Regions from separate parts of the Bacillus sp. HSf4 genome, predicted to be linked through region 2. Evidence: predicted binding sites of a transcription regulator. Region 2 holds the regulator's gene; the other holds the start of a gene.
What was found. The regulator LexA, encoded in region 2, represses DNA repair genes until DNA is damaged. The targets are predictions, from matches to a motif close to CGAACATATGTTCG.
Positions count from the first base shown of each region.

Region 1 (7,555 bases), 630 kb from region 2:
ACTCAGGCTTTTCATGATGCTATGGGAGAAGGCGGCTTTAAAGTAGTCATTCCCGCCGGAGTCTTCAGAACCTCCGGATTGCATGTCCCATCTGATACGATGCTGCTCGGCTCAGGGAAGAAAAAAACGATCATTAAATTGTTGGACGACACACCGGTCGAAAACTCGGTGTTGACCAACAGCGATTGGACAAACGGTAATGAAAATATTTATATCGGCCACTTAACACTTGATTGGAACAAGGATACAAGACCGGCGGGATGGAAAATCCCAAAAGGTCCGACCTCAAGCTGCTTGCTTTTTGCCAATGTAGATTATTCTTTTGTAGAGCATGTGTTTGCTAAAAACGGCGGACTTCACGGCTTTGATTCAACAAGTCCGAATTACAACCGGCACGGCGAACAGGATGATCCGACATACTACCAGCCCAATGGATGCAATTTTGTCACATTTTCTCACTGCGAAGCAACGGGGGCAGGAGATGATAATTTTACATGTCATTTTGGGCGGCACACGACATTCAGCCACTGCCTATCTTATCATCCTATGGGATTGAATGACGGATCTTCAAATACGAACTGCTTTGAAATTGACGACGGTTCTCAAGATGTAATGATCGATAATTGTATTGCTGTCGGAGGAGTTCGCGGTTTTGAAATAAAAGCCCATGATTATGCACCGGCGGCTAAGCGTGTACAATTAGTTAACTGTCGTGCTTCTGAAAATGCAATTAGTTATGCGATCAGGCATATAGGACATCATAAAGCAGATGAGCCTCAGTCTGCCTCAGCTCATGACATACAGCTTGTAAATTGTATTGCCTACAATCCAAGACCTAATGACCTTTATAAAGGTGCTGGGCCAAATGCTTTGCAAATTTCCGGATATGATGGAGTCAGTGTTGTAAATTTCCATGCGATTTGTGATGATAGCAGCATTAACTATGGTGATAATCCGGTTGTCAGCGTGTTCTATAAAGGGCGTTTAATCAGCTTGAAAAACATTACGATTAGAGGATTTAAAACAGCAGTCAACGATTTGTATATTGTCGGAGGAGATAATTCTGTCGGCAAAGTAATGGTCGATGGCGTAACTTTAATTGATTCTGCTAAATATGGTGTAGCTTTTGGAAGCGGGATGTACGAGTCAGTTGTTTCGAATGTATGGGGGCAGCGATCTCCGAAAAACAATGCCGGAACAATAGGAATTTATTCTGTAGATCCCGACTTGAACGTGTCAAATTGTGATTTTTCTGGCTATGAAACAGATTTTAAAATTGGTGGAGTCGTCACCCCGTATTTTCTATTTAAACATAAGGGCAGCGGGATTATCGGTTCAAGAGAGTCCCATGCGACCGGCAATAATAATTTTGTGGCAGGTTCAGTCCGAGGAAGAGCTGATGGAGCTGCACAATCGACTGTCCTTTCTTCATACAATACGATAAATCCAAACTCTGATTCTGTTGCTATGGGTTGGGCTTCCGGCAATTCTCCTTCCACATCGAACAGAAAGATTGAATTACATGCTAGAAACGGCACAATTAAAGCGTCAGGAAGCATTACCGGTTCCCAAACCTTCACGGATTACGGAGAGTATTTCGAAAGCCTGACGGGCAAAAGGATTCCGACTGGCACACTTGTCGCACTTGAGGGAGATAAGATCAGACCTGCTGAAAAAGGCGATCATCTGCTGGGCGCTATCTCAGAAACCGCTGGCGTTATCCTTGGTGAAGCAAGTTTTCATTGGTCAGGTCGCTACCTCAAAAATGAGTTTGGCGGATATGTATATGAATTGCAAAAAGGCCCTGACGGCGAAATGGTTATGGTTCCAAAAGAAAACCCTGATTACCGTCCTGAAAAAGAATATAAATCTAGAAAGGATCGAGAAGAATGGAATGTGGTCGGACTTGTCGGACAGGTGTATGTAAGATGTGACGAAACGGTGAAGGCGGGTGATTTTATCGAGGCACATGGTGGTATTGCAACAAAAGCGGAAAAATCAAGTCAACGGTGGCAAGTTATGAAAGTAACGTCTGAATATGATGTTCACAGAGGCTTTGGAATTGCCCTCGCATTTATTCGATAAACTAACAACCTAGCCTAAGCTAGGTTGTTTATTTTAGCTGTTTTGAGAGTATTCATTCTTGGCTTTTAAAAGAAATGAAATAATGAGAGCAGTAAAGGCAAAACCGATGGCGACGAAATAAACCGTATGAACGCCTGACGTCATTCCCTGCATTTGCAGTTCCTGTTTGTTTGTGATGGAGGACTGCTCCATGTAACGGTTTGAAACAGTTGTCAGGATCGTTGTATACAAAGCCGGTCCAATTGCGCCTGATACTTGGTTGACCGTGTTCATGATCGCCGAACCGTGCGGATATAAAGGTTTCGGGACCTGGTTTAAGCCAAGCGTCATGATCGGTGCCATCGTCAGGCCGACGCCGAGTGTAAACCCTGCGTAAAGCATCATTCCCGCTGCCATCGAGGTATCGCTTGAAATGTTCGTAAACAGCCAAAGCACGGCCATCACAATGATTAAGCCTGTGAATAAAAGCGGCTTAAATCCGAGCTGATCGAACAGGCGTCCTGCCACAAGAGAGGTCATGGCCAGTACCAAGCCTCCCGGCAGCATCAAAAGCCCTGTATCCATCGGGGAGAGCTGGAGCGCCATTTGAAAGTACAGCGGCAAAATCAGCATCATGGAAAATTGCAGCATCATGACGATCCACATCAGGACGACTGCCGCGGAAAAGATTTTGGAGCGGAAAGGCCTCATGTCAAGCATCGGCACTTTCATGTTCAGCTGGCGGCGGACAAACAGCAGTAAACCGATGATGCCGGCCGCAAGTCCGATGATCACCTTCGGGCTGCTCCAGCCCGCTTCTTCTCCGGCGTTGCTGAAGCCAAAAACGATCCCTCCAAATCCGACGGTCGATAAGATGATCGACAATATGTCAATATTCGGATAGGTGAGTTCGGTGACGTTTTTTAATTTGAAAACGGCAAAGACGATCATGAAAAGCGCGACAGGGAGCATCATGAAAAAGACGATGCGCCATGAATAATGCTCGACAATATAGCCGGAAATCACCGGACCGATCGCCGGGGCAAATAAAATGACAAGGGTCAGCATCCCCGTGACCGTTCCGCGTTTTTTTGGGGGAACCAATGTCAAAATGACAGTCATCACCAAGGGCAGAATCAGTCCGGTTCCGGAGCCCTGGATGATCCGCCCTGCGAGGACGAGGGGAAAAACGGGAGCCGCCCCCGCCAAAAAAGTCCCTGCTGTAAATAAGACCATGGCGGAAATGAAGAGCTGCCGTGTCGTAAACCGCTGCATTAAAAACGCAGTCACCGGTACGGCGATTCCGATCATGAGCATATATCCGGTAGACAGCCATTGAGCCGTATTTGCAGATATGCGGAAGTCGTCGATGATCTTCGGCAATGCCACATTCATGACCGTTTCATTAATCAAAGCAAGGAAGTTGCCGACGATTAAGATTGCGATGATCATGATGGATCCTTTTTTTGTATGTTCCATTTGATTTCCCACCTTTGATTATTGTTGAAGCATATATGGAATTTGTTGAGCAGCCGCGCTCAGCGGCCGGCCGTTTTTTTTCGTCACGGAGAGTACATAAGCGCCTTCTATCATCGCCTGAATCGCAATGCTCAAACAAGCCGCTTTTTCTTTGGGAAAGCCTGATTGTGTCAGTTTTTCCTGATAGACAAGCTGCCAATCTTGATAAACTTGATCACACGTTTTCCGCAGCGTCTCGCTGAAAGACCACGTTTCTGAAGCGACTGAGACAATCGGGATATCATCGTTTTCTTCCATCATGTGCGCTTTTACGCCGTCAGCCATCGTTTGCATGTATGTTTGAAACGCTTTTACAGGGTCCGCTTCCCGGCTGAGAGTTGATGATATATAGGTTTTGATCCGTTCACCCGTTAATTTGATGGCTTCGGCGGCAAGCTCTTCTTTGCCTCCGGGGAAGTAGTAATAAATCGATCCTCTTGGGGCTCCGCTTTCTGCCGTTATCTGGGCCAGTCCAGTCGCATGGTAGCCCTGTTTGCGGAACAGCCTGGAAGCCGTGCGCAGGATTTTGTCGCGGCTTTTTGTTTGCTCCGTCATTTTATCATTTCCTTTGTATTTATACTGATCGGTCAACATCATGTATTGTAACGAAAAAAAAGGCCCTTCATAAAGGCCTTTTTTCGAAATGGTGTCAAAGGACTATTTTAACGATGATACCACCGATCCATTTGACACACACCATCATAGAATCGGAAATCATGGATAAACCATAAAATGAATCCGATCTCCGCTCCCATGTTCTCATTTTTCGAAAACGCTGCAAATCTTTTTCCTGCTCAGTCATCAGATATGCTCCTTTCTTTATTTTCATCAAAGGCCAGCTGGATCACAAATAAAAACAAGCAGGCGATGATTTCAACATCGATCGGGATATTGATCCCGTCCATCATTTCATCGGCTAAATGGATCGCCAGCCAAGTGAAGAAGCAATCAATTGTAAAAGTGACGGCTTTACGTCTGATCAAAAGGCTTAAAAATCTTTCGGGAATTTCAAAGACGACGCCGAGGACAAAGCTCAGGAGAATAAACCAAAGCAGTGAGGCCGGTGATTCATAGGTTACACCGAAAATGGCGAAAAAACCGGCGGTCCCGAAAAAATAAGATCCGAATAAGAGTGCGAAGACAAAGAGGATCAAAAGAAAGATTAAGGTGACTGCGACCATGTTTCCTAGTGTTTTTTTCATTAAGCATTCATTCCTAATCATGCGGTATACATCTGATCATATCAAAAAAATATCCAATTGTAATTTACAAACTTAGTGACTGCGGGTAAACTACTTGAAAAACAGACATTCCGGGGAGAACGATGAAACACAGATTGACAGACCAATACGCCAGTTTTACAGAGCTGTCGAAAAATAAACAGAAGGGGATCGATTATACGGTCTTTTCAAGGGTATCAGAAAGCGGTCTGCTTGTGATGGCTCCGCACGGAGGGGGGATTGAGCCGGGGATCAGTGAAATCGTCCGCTGTTTGGCCGCGGATTTTTCCGTTTATCTGCTTGAGGGGCTGAAAAGATCCGGCAACAAAGAGCTTCACGTTACAAGCGCCCATTTTGATGACCCGCTTGCCGTGCAAATGGCCGAGAGACACCATTATATTTTGGCTTTGCACGGCTATGAAGAACCCTCTCTTTGCCGGACGCTGGTCGGCGGGACTGATCACAAACGGGCCCGTATTTTTGCCGAAGCATTACACAACCACGGGTTTTCCGCTGAACTCCTGGCGGCAGACGCCCATCTGTCGGGGACGAATCCTGCGAGCATCAACAATCGGTGCAAAACAGGTTTAAGCGTGCAATTAGAAATCAGCACAGCCCAGCGAAAGGCGATGTTCGGGCGTTTCAGTTTAAAGGGAAGGGAAGCGTCTAAGAACGAGGTGTTTTTCCGTTATATAGCAGCGATAAAAGAGGGGATTGAAAAAGTGTATCGATGATCCGCAAGCCGGCATTTCTGCCGGCTTTCTCCGTCACTTTTTCAGCATATATGCTGTCTGCCTTTCAGCCGCAAGCAGCTTTTCAGCGCTTTTTCGGGCGGCGTATGGGCGCCTGGTTTCCCGTTTATAGCGTGTCAATTCATCTTCTTGATCCCGTCCTTCAGCATGCTCTCCTGCGATTTGCAGGCTGTCCGTCCACGCTTTGTGGAACTCGATTCCGGTCTGGCGTTTTTCAAATAGTTCGATTCGTTTGGCGGCAAATTCGTCTGTTACATTGAACAGGTCGGCAACCATTTTCACGGCATTGCAGCGCAGTTCGGGAAAATCCAATTTCAAGAGCATGAAAGTAGGCACGCAAAAATGATACATAAATTGATTGGCTTGAAATTCTTGAAGCTCCCTGAACATTTTGTTCATGTTTAATTGATTTCCCGCATGCTTTAAAACGTGGCACAGCTCGTGTGCGAAGTCCTCCCACTGCTTTTGTCTTGAGAGCTTGCTGTTAAGAATGATGCTGTACATTCCGTCATGCTTGATCATCATGCTGTCCATATTTTCATAGTGAATCCAAATATTAAGCCCCGCTGCGACTCTGTTCATATCGATGTGCTGCGGTTCGAAAAAACCAAACTTTAGATACATATTTTTGACGTATTCTTCAAGATGGGTTAAATAAAATTCCAATGCGAGACACCCCTTCGAACGAATGTTCTGTTTTGAGCGGGAAAGAAAAGCCCGGCTAAGGGGCTTTAATACACATGCAGATTATACTATATATCATGAGAAACCGCCTGAGCAAATCTTTCCCTTTTGATGCAGGTCTTATTCATTAAATCGGCGCTCATCAGGGAATGTTTAATAAAAATACCTTATTTATCCGTTTGTTTGTCTTCAGGCTGCCGTTTTTTTTCTTTTTCCTTCAAATATTGAATGAACTCAATCGCCTGCTGTCTGCTTTCAGGGGAAAATTCCCGCATGTCCCGATAGGCAATTTGAAGATCGGGGTCATCAAGGCTGTCTTGAAGCGGCTCCTTTTTTTCCGCACCTGTCAGCAAATAATCGATTGTCACTTTATAGTAATCGGCCAGTTTTTTCAATGTTTCGTAGTCTGGCTCGCTTCTTCCGTTTTCATAATGGGAATAGCGCGCTCGTGATACGCCAATCTGTTTCGCAACTTCTTCCTGTGTCCGTTTTCCTCTTAAGGTTTTCAGTCTGCCGCCCAGCATAGAATGACCTCGCTTCCTTCACTTCGTCATTATAATACCCATTATAGATACAAAATGTATCGAATGAAATAAATGATAAAAAAAGTATCAAAAAAGTATTGATGATAATAAATGTATCAATTATAATCATAGACATACAGATACGAATTGTATCAAAACAGCGGGGTGAAAACATTTGCGAAAACGTTTAATGGAAGAACGCTTAAGGCGGAGATGGACTCGGAAGCAAGTGGCCGAACGATTGGGAATATCTGAGGTCTATGTTCGCAAAATCGAAAATGGGGCACGAAATCCGGGCAGAGAAACGATGCTGAAGTTTGAAAAACTCTATGCTGTTTCGGATCGTGAGCTTTTTCCCGATCTTTTTCAGGTTATTCTTGATACGAAATGTATCTAATGAACACATGAGGAAAGAAGGCGATGTGATGAATCTCGAACATCCTATGATTACACAAATCCGGGCCTATGGTTATCCGCGGGAGGCTGTCGTTCGGCAGCCGATATGGAAGGCGAAAGCAGGGGCCGTAGAAGGGGGATACAGCATGGAGGCGATTGCCATTCCATACAGCAATAACCGGTTTGACCAATGGAGACTTGGAGAAGCCGGCGGATCGATCTCATTTACAAAGGACGGAACGCCGGTGTTTCAATTTGAAACGAAAGACCAATATGAGCGATATGTGATGCTCAAGCGAGAGAGTGCCTCTACAGCGGAAAGAGGCGGCCGATGACTGAAAAAAGTTACCCGTTCCCGATTTATTCAGGCATTTTAAACCGGAAGCATTACGACAAA
Region 1 covers NZ_CP120679.1:1,402,186-1,409,740, forward strand. Annotated here, with positions in the region: gene P3X63_RS07145 (peptidase G2 autoproteolytic cleavage domain-containing protein) at 1-2,085, shown strand, start outside; gene P3X63_RS07150 (MDR family MFS transporter) at 2,119-3,543, opposite strand; gene P3X63_RS07155 (TetR/AcrR family transcriptional regulator) at 3,562-4,137, opposite strand; gene P3X63_RS07160 (YrvL family regulatory protein) at 4,377-4,784, opposite strand; gene P3X63_RS07165 (poly-gamma-glutamate hydrolase family protein) at 4,907-5,536, shown strand; gene P3X63_RS07170 (ImmA/IrrE family metallo-endopeptidase) at 5,570-6,178, opposite strand; gene xre (HTH-type transcriptional regulator Xre) at 6,406-6,762, opposite strand; gene P3X63_RS07180 (helix-turn-helix domain-containing protein) at 6,938-7,159, shown strand; gene P3X63_RS22825 (hypothetical protein) at 7,188-7,493, shown strand; gene P3X63_RS07190 (ArsR family transcriptional regulator) at 7,490-7,555, shown strand, end outside.
Region 1: a site for LexA is predicted at 6,236-6,249, ahead of P3X63_RS07170 (ImmA/IrrE family metallo-endopeptidase). Genes of this name have one in related genera too.

Region 2 (7,555 bases):
CTGCTTCATGAAATTGAGGAAAAAAGAAAAGAGCTGGTGAAAATCGTCATGACAAACGGCATGACCTCCCATGTCACGTTACAGCACAGCCAGCAGCTGGACATCCTTCTCTTGGAATATCAAAAACGATCTCTCGGCGGCAGCACACAATAATCATAAATCAAAATAAAAAACCCAGAAAACGGGTTTTTTATTTATAACCATGTTCCTTCTATGTCATAATCGCATTCGTATTATTTCGTTTGATTTTCCATGGCTTTCATCATTTGGTTGATTTTCTTTTGGGATGGTTTCATTCCCATCTGCATCATCATCATGCGTAACATTTGTTCATTAATTGGCGGATTTTTTTTCAGATAGTTCATCATATATTTACGAGCAATAAAAAATCCGAGTGCAACACCTGCGAGCAATGCCAAAATGCCCACTAGGATGACAACCCATAAATCCATTTAATTTCCTCCTTCATGTTGTCTCGTAATAAAGTGTACTAAACCAAACGCTATTATACAACATTTACACTCTAAATTCTTTTTTTTATACAAAATTTCTTTCTTTCACAGGGTTCAGCCAGCCGTACCGCTCCATGCCGAAGTCCATCGCAAGAAAACAAGGACTTACCTTCCGCAAGACTTCAAAGAAGACGGTTTCCGCATCAAATTGCCCGTTTGCTAAAATTTCGATATAGCGGTCTTTGATAATGAAAGAAGCGCTTCCCTTTGGAACGTATAATCTGTATATGCAGTCTACCTGTGTGTAATCCTCACGGTTCAGGTTCGTTTTCAGCCTGTTGTGTATATGGGCAACCGGAATCGGCTTCGTAATATATTCGATTTGTCTGGCCGCTAATTGAGACTTTTTGTTTTCGGGGCTTGTCCAATGGTAATCGTAAAAAAGCTTGAACATGACAGATTCTCTTCCAAAATAATGACTGGCAAATTCCTCTTCTATCAGATACGTATAATAATGACGTTCCATCACTGTCTCATCCCCCTTAGGATATCGATTCTGATGAATGTATGCTTTCAATTATACAAAAGGGGAATAGAAATAATTGTCTGATGGTGATAAAAGAAGCGACTAATTTTGTCGAAACGAAAAAAAGAGAATGATTCAAAGATCATTCTCTTAGATTGTTGATAAAATCCTATGACATCTTTATTGATTTAAAAGCTTTTTCACACGGGCAGCTACATTCTCAGCTGTAAAGCCGTATTCTTTCATAATTTTTTCTCCAGGAGCGGAGGCGCCAAATTGGTCGATTGCGAGAATGTCGCCTTCTGTTCCTGTATATCTGTCCCATCCCAGCGGTGAACCCATTTCAATGGCAAGGCGCTTCGTCACATCTGCAGGCAGGACGGCGTTTTTATATTCGGCCGGCTGCTTTTCAAAGCGGTCCCAAGACGGAACGCTGACGACTGATACGTCAATGCCTTCTTTCGCGAGTTCACTCTGTGCGTCGATCGCAAGTCCGACCTCTGATCCGCTTGCGAGAAGAAGCGCGGCCGGCTTTTCGCTTTGGCTCTTGGACACGACGTATGCACCTTTTTCAACACCTTCATACGCCGCCTCAGCAGACTGGTCAATTGTCGGCAAGTTTTGGCGCGTCAGTACAAGCGCTGTCGGCTGGTTTGTCGATTGAAGGGCAAGTTTCCAAGCGGCAGCCGTTTCATTTCCGTCGGCAGGTCTGATGACAGACAGGTTTGGAAGGGCGCGCAGCGATGCGAGCTGTTCAATCGGCTCATGTGTCGGTCCGTCTTCTCCCACTGCGATGCTGTCATGTGTAAACACATATGTGACCGGAAGCCCCATTAAGGCTGCAAGACGGATCGCAGGTCTCAAATAGTCAGAAAAGACGAAGAATGTGCCGCCAAATACGCGAAGGCCGCCGTGAAGAGCCATTCCGTTTAAAGCCGCTCCCATCGCAAATTCGCGGACTCCGAACCAGATGTTTCTGCCGGCATAGTCTTTCGCAGAAAAGTCTCCGCCGTCTTTGATCGTCGTCTTATTGGAACCGGCCAAATCAGCTGATCCGCCAAAGAAATATGGCACTTTTTTGGCGATTCCGTTCAGGACTTCGCCGGAAGATGCGCGTGAAGCCAGGCTGCTTCCTTTCTCATAAACGGGAACTTCCTTATCCCAACCTGCAGGAAGCTCTCCTTTCATTGCCAGTTCAAGCTGTTCTGCAAGATCCGGATGGGCTTTCTTGTATGCGGCGAACAGCTCGTTCCATTCCTGTTCTTTGCGTTTGCCGGCTTCCTTGACCGTTTCTTTAAAATGATCGTAGACTTCGGAAGGAACGTAGAAATCCTCTTCATATGTCCACTTATATGCTTCTTTTGTCAGACCGGCTTCTTCTGCACCGAGAGGAGCGCCGTGAACACCGGAAGTTCCAGCCCGGTTTGGAGAACCGTAACCGATCGTTGTTTTGACTTCAATTAGTGTCGGCTGATCTACATTCTGCTTTGCTTTTTCGATCGCAGCTGTAATTTCTTCAATGTTATTCCCGTCCTCAACATACAGCACTTCCCATTTCATCGCTTCAAAGCGCTGTTTCACATTTTCAGAGAAGGAACGGTCCAGATCTCCGTCAAGAGAAATATCGTTGGAATCATAAAGAACGATTAAACGGCCAAGCTTCAGATGTCCGGCAAGTGAAGCCGCTTCTGAGGAAATTCCTTCCATTAAATCTCCGTCACCGCAAATACTGTATGTATAATGGTCAACGACACGATATTCATTACGGTTGTAGGTTTCCGCAAGATGGCGTTCTGCAAGCGCCATACCGACAGCCATTGCGATTCCTTGGCCAAGCGGCCCTGTCGTCGCGTCGACCCCTGGAGTATGACCGAATTCAGGATGTCCGGGAGTTTTGCTTCCCCATTGGCGGAAATTCTTCAGATCTTCCATTGATACGTCATATCCGCTTAAATGCAGCATGCTGTAAAGCAGCATTGAACCGTGTCCGGCAGATAACACAAACCGGTCTCTGTTAAACCAATTTGGGTTTTCCGGGTTCACGTTCATCATTTTTGTCCAAAGCGCATAAGCCATCGGAGCTGTACCCATTGGCATGCCCGGGTGGCCGGATTTTGCTTTTTCAATCGCATCTATGGATAGAGTCCGGATCGTTGCGACAGATTTTGATTCAATCGTTTTCATTTTAATCCCCTTCCTGTATGTACTCTACTTCCTTATCATAAATCTACCCATCAGTTTTCACAACCATTTCGTCTCAAAAGACGGCTGAAAAATGATGATTTGCAGTTATTTTAAACAACAGTAGTATATACAAAAAAGGAATACGATATTGACGTATTCCCTAAAATTAATGGAGCCCGCGCTTGTTTTTTTCTTGTTTGAGCTTTTCCGGCGTCACATCGTTGCCTTCCGGGTCAACAATGGTTACATTTTTCAGCGTGTTTTTCATAGAAGCGCGGACACCTTGCAGGTATTCCTGGCGGAGCTTCTGCTGTTCCGCTTTTTCTTTGTCTGTTAAAGAGCCGGTTTTTGATTTTTTCGCAAGCTCATTAATCCTGGCTATTTTTTCTTTGGAAATCATAACATGCTCCTTTGGTTTATTTCTCATTCATACTACTAAATTCGCTTCCATTTGACAACAAATGAACCTGTCCCTCTTTATACTCCTGATAGCGGCGGTGCACTGTTGCCTTTGAAATGCTGTAGCCGAAGCCTCTCAGCACGGCTGCAATCTCTGCAAACGTCAGCTTGTTTTCCCTGAGCCGGATGATTTCCGAAAGCGGTGCTTCGATCCGTTCTCTTCCGCTTCCCTCATGCCGGTTTTTCAAATTTCTTTCCGGACGGTAGCCGTTTTCGACCGCCTTTTTCATGCCTCTTTTAATTTTCAGGTTATGTATTTTCCGCTGATATTCCTCAACGATGCTGACAATTTCCAACACCATCGAGTCCGCCTCGGAAAGTTCCAGCCGGCCCCTGTGAGCAAGCGTATAAATTTGAACGCCTTCTTTATATAAGCAGTGAAGGAGGGCAATTTTTGCATTTCCCCTGCCAAGCCTTGTGTCATCCTGGATTAAGACCGCATCTACTCTTGAGCTTTTGAGTTCTTCCAGCAGTTCGAATACGCCGTCGCGGTCCATCTCATATCCGCTCGCCTGTTCTGAAATGACCTTTACAACGGTCATGCCGTGTTCGGCGGCAAGCGCTGCAAGCTCCTCTTCCTGCCGTTTTAAGGAGGTTTCCTGCTGCTCTTTTGACGTGCTCACCCTGGTGTATATAATCGCGTTCATAGAAATCCCCTCATCCTTATTATTCTACGACTGCAAGCTGATACCGGTGGGAGTGCTGCTTGGTTACCGGAAGGATCAAAACGTCGCCCGGCCTGATGACGGACGTCGAAAGGCCGTTTTTGTCGGCAACCCACTCAATGAACTTTTGTTTATCAGCGTTTTTCCCGCCTTCGATGCGATCGGCAAGCTCCCATAACGTATCGCCTTCCTGCACCTCTATTTTAACATATTGCTTGTTTTCCTCCATTTTCCCGGCAAGAGACAAAAACAGAATACAGCAGCTGATCACAGCAGTAAGCAGACCGACGAAAACCAACGATTCCCTTTTCAAATCCATCACCCCAAACAGAATATTTGTTCGCTTTTTGTGTTTTCAGTATACATACGAACACACGTTTCTGTCAAACGTTTTTTCGAACCTATGTTTGTACTTGGAGGTAAAACATGCTATAATCTACCTAAAATCGACGTTTTGAGGTGCAGAACATGACGAAGCTATCAAAAAGACAACTTGATATTTTGCGTTTCATTAAGGAAGAAGTGAAACGCAAAGGTTACCCGCCTTCCGTCAGGGAAATCGGCGAAGCGGTCGGCCTTGCATCAAGTTCAACCGTACACGGCCACTTGGCAAGGCTTGAAACAAAGGGACTGATCAGAAGAGACCCGACAAAGCCGAGAGCCATCGAAATACTGGATACCGAAGAAGACATTCACATTCCGCAAAACCAGGTGGTCAACGTTCCCGTTATTGGAAAGGTGACAGCCGGGACGCCGATTACAGCTGTGGAAAATATCGAGGAGTACTTTCCCCTTCCCGACCGCCTGGCACCGCCGGACGAGCATGTTTTCATGCTTGAGATCATGGGGGAAAGCATGATTGATGCGGGAATACTTGATAAAGACTATGTGATTGTCAAACAGCAGAACACAGCCAACAACGGGGATATCGTCGTGGCCATGACCGAAGAAGATGAAGCGACCGTCAAGCGGTTTTTCAAAGAAAAGACTCACATCCGCCTGCAGCCTGAAAATCCCACGATGGAGCCTATCATTCTGCAAAATGTGACCATTCTCGGAAAAGTGATCGGCGTCTTCAGAACCGTTCACTAATGATGCAGCGGCTGCCGGTTTACCGGCGGCCTTTTTGATATCAAAAAAAATCAGGTTCATCCCTTCCCGCTGTTTTGGGGGGCGAACCTGAAAAAGAGGAATTCATAATATGCTTACAAGTCCATTATCTATGATGATTTATTGATAGTCAACAAAATTTTTGCACACAGGAAACTTTTATAAATCTTCATGTTTAAAATGTTTTTCTCCTGACCGTTTTTATGGCGCCCGCTATTTGATCAAGGCGAGAGCGATTCCGTATCCTTTTTCAGGAGTGTACGGAGAAGTTATTTTGATCACCTTCCAAGAACCTTCAGTTGCTTTTGTCCCTATGCCGTCAATCGCTCCTAAATAATCTCCTTGCCGCACTGTGCCGTCAATACGTACATACTGTCTGCCCAAAAGCCCGACGACATGCCATTCATCTCTGACATCGCGTGACAGATAGCTCCCTTCCAAAGACTCGTTATAGTCCGGATTTTGTTTCGGGAGGCGAATCAGCTCCCCTGTCTCATGATCGGTTACCTCTTCATCAATCAATCCGCCGAACTCATTTGTCAAATAGCGGCGCTGCCAGACAAAGCTGGATGCCCCAGAAACAAAAGCTGTCGTTTCTGACACAACCCCCAGCAAATCATTTCCGCTTTGGGCAGGGGCTATTTTTTCTCCTTTTAAAGTGACGATGGTGCCTGTATCGATCAACTGCCCGCTTTCACTCTCAAAATACTCTCCATAGCCGGTTAATGAAGAGGTTACCGCCCCCGCAAATGCTCCATTTCCATAACGGGAGTCAAGGAGCCATTTGATTGACTGGTGACCTCCGGCCACAGTGTACGGCTCTTCAAGTGTAATGCTTTCTGATGAAAGTATCGTTCTGGATACGCCGTTGCCTGTAATATGAGAGTTGTTTGAAGCTGTGACAAATGCGCGGGAGCCCTCTGTGCTGGAACCGCCCGAAGCTCCGATGACCGCATTTCTTTCACCTTTTGCCGTAATATCCCCGGTTCCGGCAATAACGGCGCTTGTTTGATTAAATGCAAAACCGGAGGTGGTTGCAATCTGGGCTCCGCCCTTTAAATTGACGGGCATCTGCTGGTAGGTTTGACCTTTAATGGATGCAGCGGCGCTGTACCCTTCCGCCAAAACGCCGATGATGACAGCCTGACTATTCGGAGACTGGATCCCTGCTGTCCCGCCTTCTGTTATCATGGTTCCGTTCATAATATTCACGTTATAGAGTCCGCCTCCGATCGATATTCCGATTGGAGCTGAATGATAAAAATCAAAGTTTGATATTTTGATATGATCGGTTTGATTTGCCCCTCCCAATAAACGAATATCGATGCCGGCCTTTTTAAATCCGCGAATCTTAATCCCATTGATCGTAATGTTTTGACTTCGGTACTGCAATGCTACTACAGGATAGCCGCCATAGTCGTAATCCGGATTTCCGATCGCTGTGAATCCGCTTATATAAACATTTTTATAGGCTGAAACAACGAGTGCTCTTGGGGTCACACTCTCATACAGAGAATTGAAGACTGGCTCGACCGCTGTACAATCAATAAGCGTTACATCGTATGCTGTGGTGCTTTCCGGATCTGATGCCTGGTGGTGGCCGATATGCCGAAGGTCAAACGCGCGGACATCCCGGTAGGATATATGGCCGATAATATGGACATTTTGAGAAGCCGGCCACATTTCATGGGCTTTCACTTCTACCCCGCGAATGTTTCCGCTTGTCACGTTGTTTAAAAGCCAGACATGCTTTGACCCATCATCAATCTCGATACCGTTGGAGTTGGCCATGCCTTCGGCGTGCTCTGTGCCGCGAGGGGCTGCAGAATAGCAGTTTGAAATAAAGATGTATTCGCTGTAATGCGTAGTGATGCCGTCATCGCCGGCGCCATATGCGACACAGTTATCAATCCAAATATATTTGGAGCCGTCTTTTGTCCAGTCTGTATCAGGCAAATGATCATATGTCGGGGATGTAATATCAATTCCGTGGAGACCTGCATTGACGGCTTCAATATCTTTGATCCAGCCAAATTCGACTTTTGCAAACGTTAAACAGCTGGAAAACTGCCCTCCAGGATTTCTCACCCCGCATTGTCTGTCAGGATTCCAGTCTAAAGTCATTCCCTGGACAAAAATATGACGGTTTCCATTTTCAT
Region 2 covers NZ_CP120679.1:2,030,446-2,038,000, reverse strand. Annotated here, with positions in the region: gene P3X63_RS10445 (aspartyl-phosphate phosphatase Spo0E family protein) at 1-153, shown strand, start outside; gene P3X63_RS10440 (YneF family protein) at 234-452, opposite strand; gene sirA (sporulation inhibitor of replication protein SirA) at 538-978, opposite strand; gene tkt (transketolase) at 1,159-3,162, opposite strand; gene P3X63_RS10425 (DUF896 domain-containing protein) at 3,329-3,562, opposite strand; gene P3X63_RS10420 (YneB family resolvase-like protein) at 3,579-4,268, opposite strand; gene yneA (cell division suppressor protein YneA) at 4,288-4,599, opposite strand; gene lexA (transcriptional repressor LexA) at 4,755-5,378, shown strand; gene P3X63_RS10405 (peptidase G2 autoproteolytic cleavage domain-containing protein) at 5,610-7,555, opposite strand, start outside.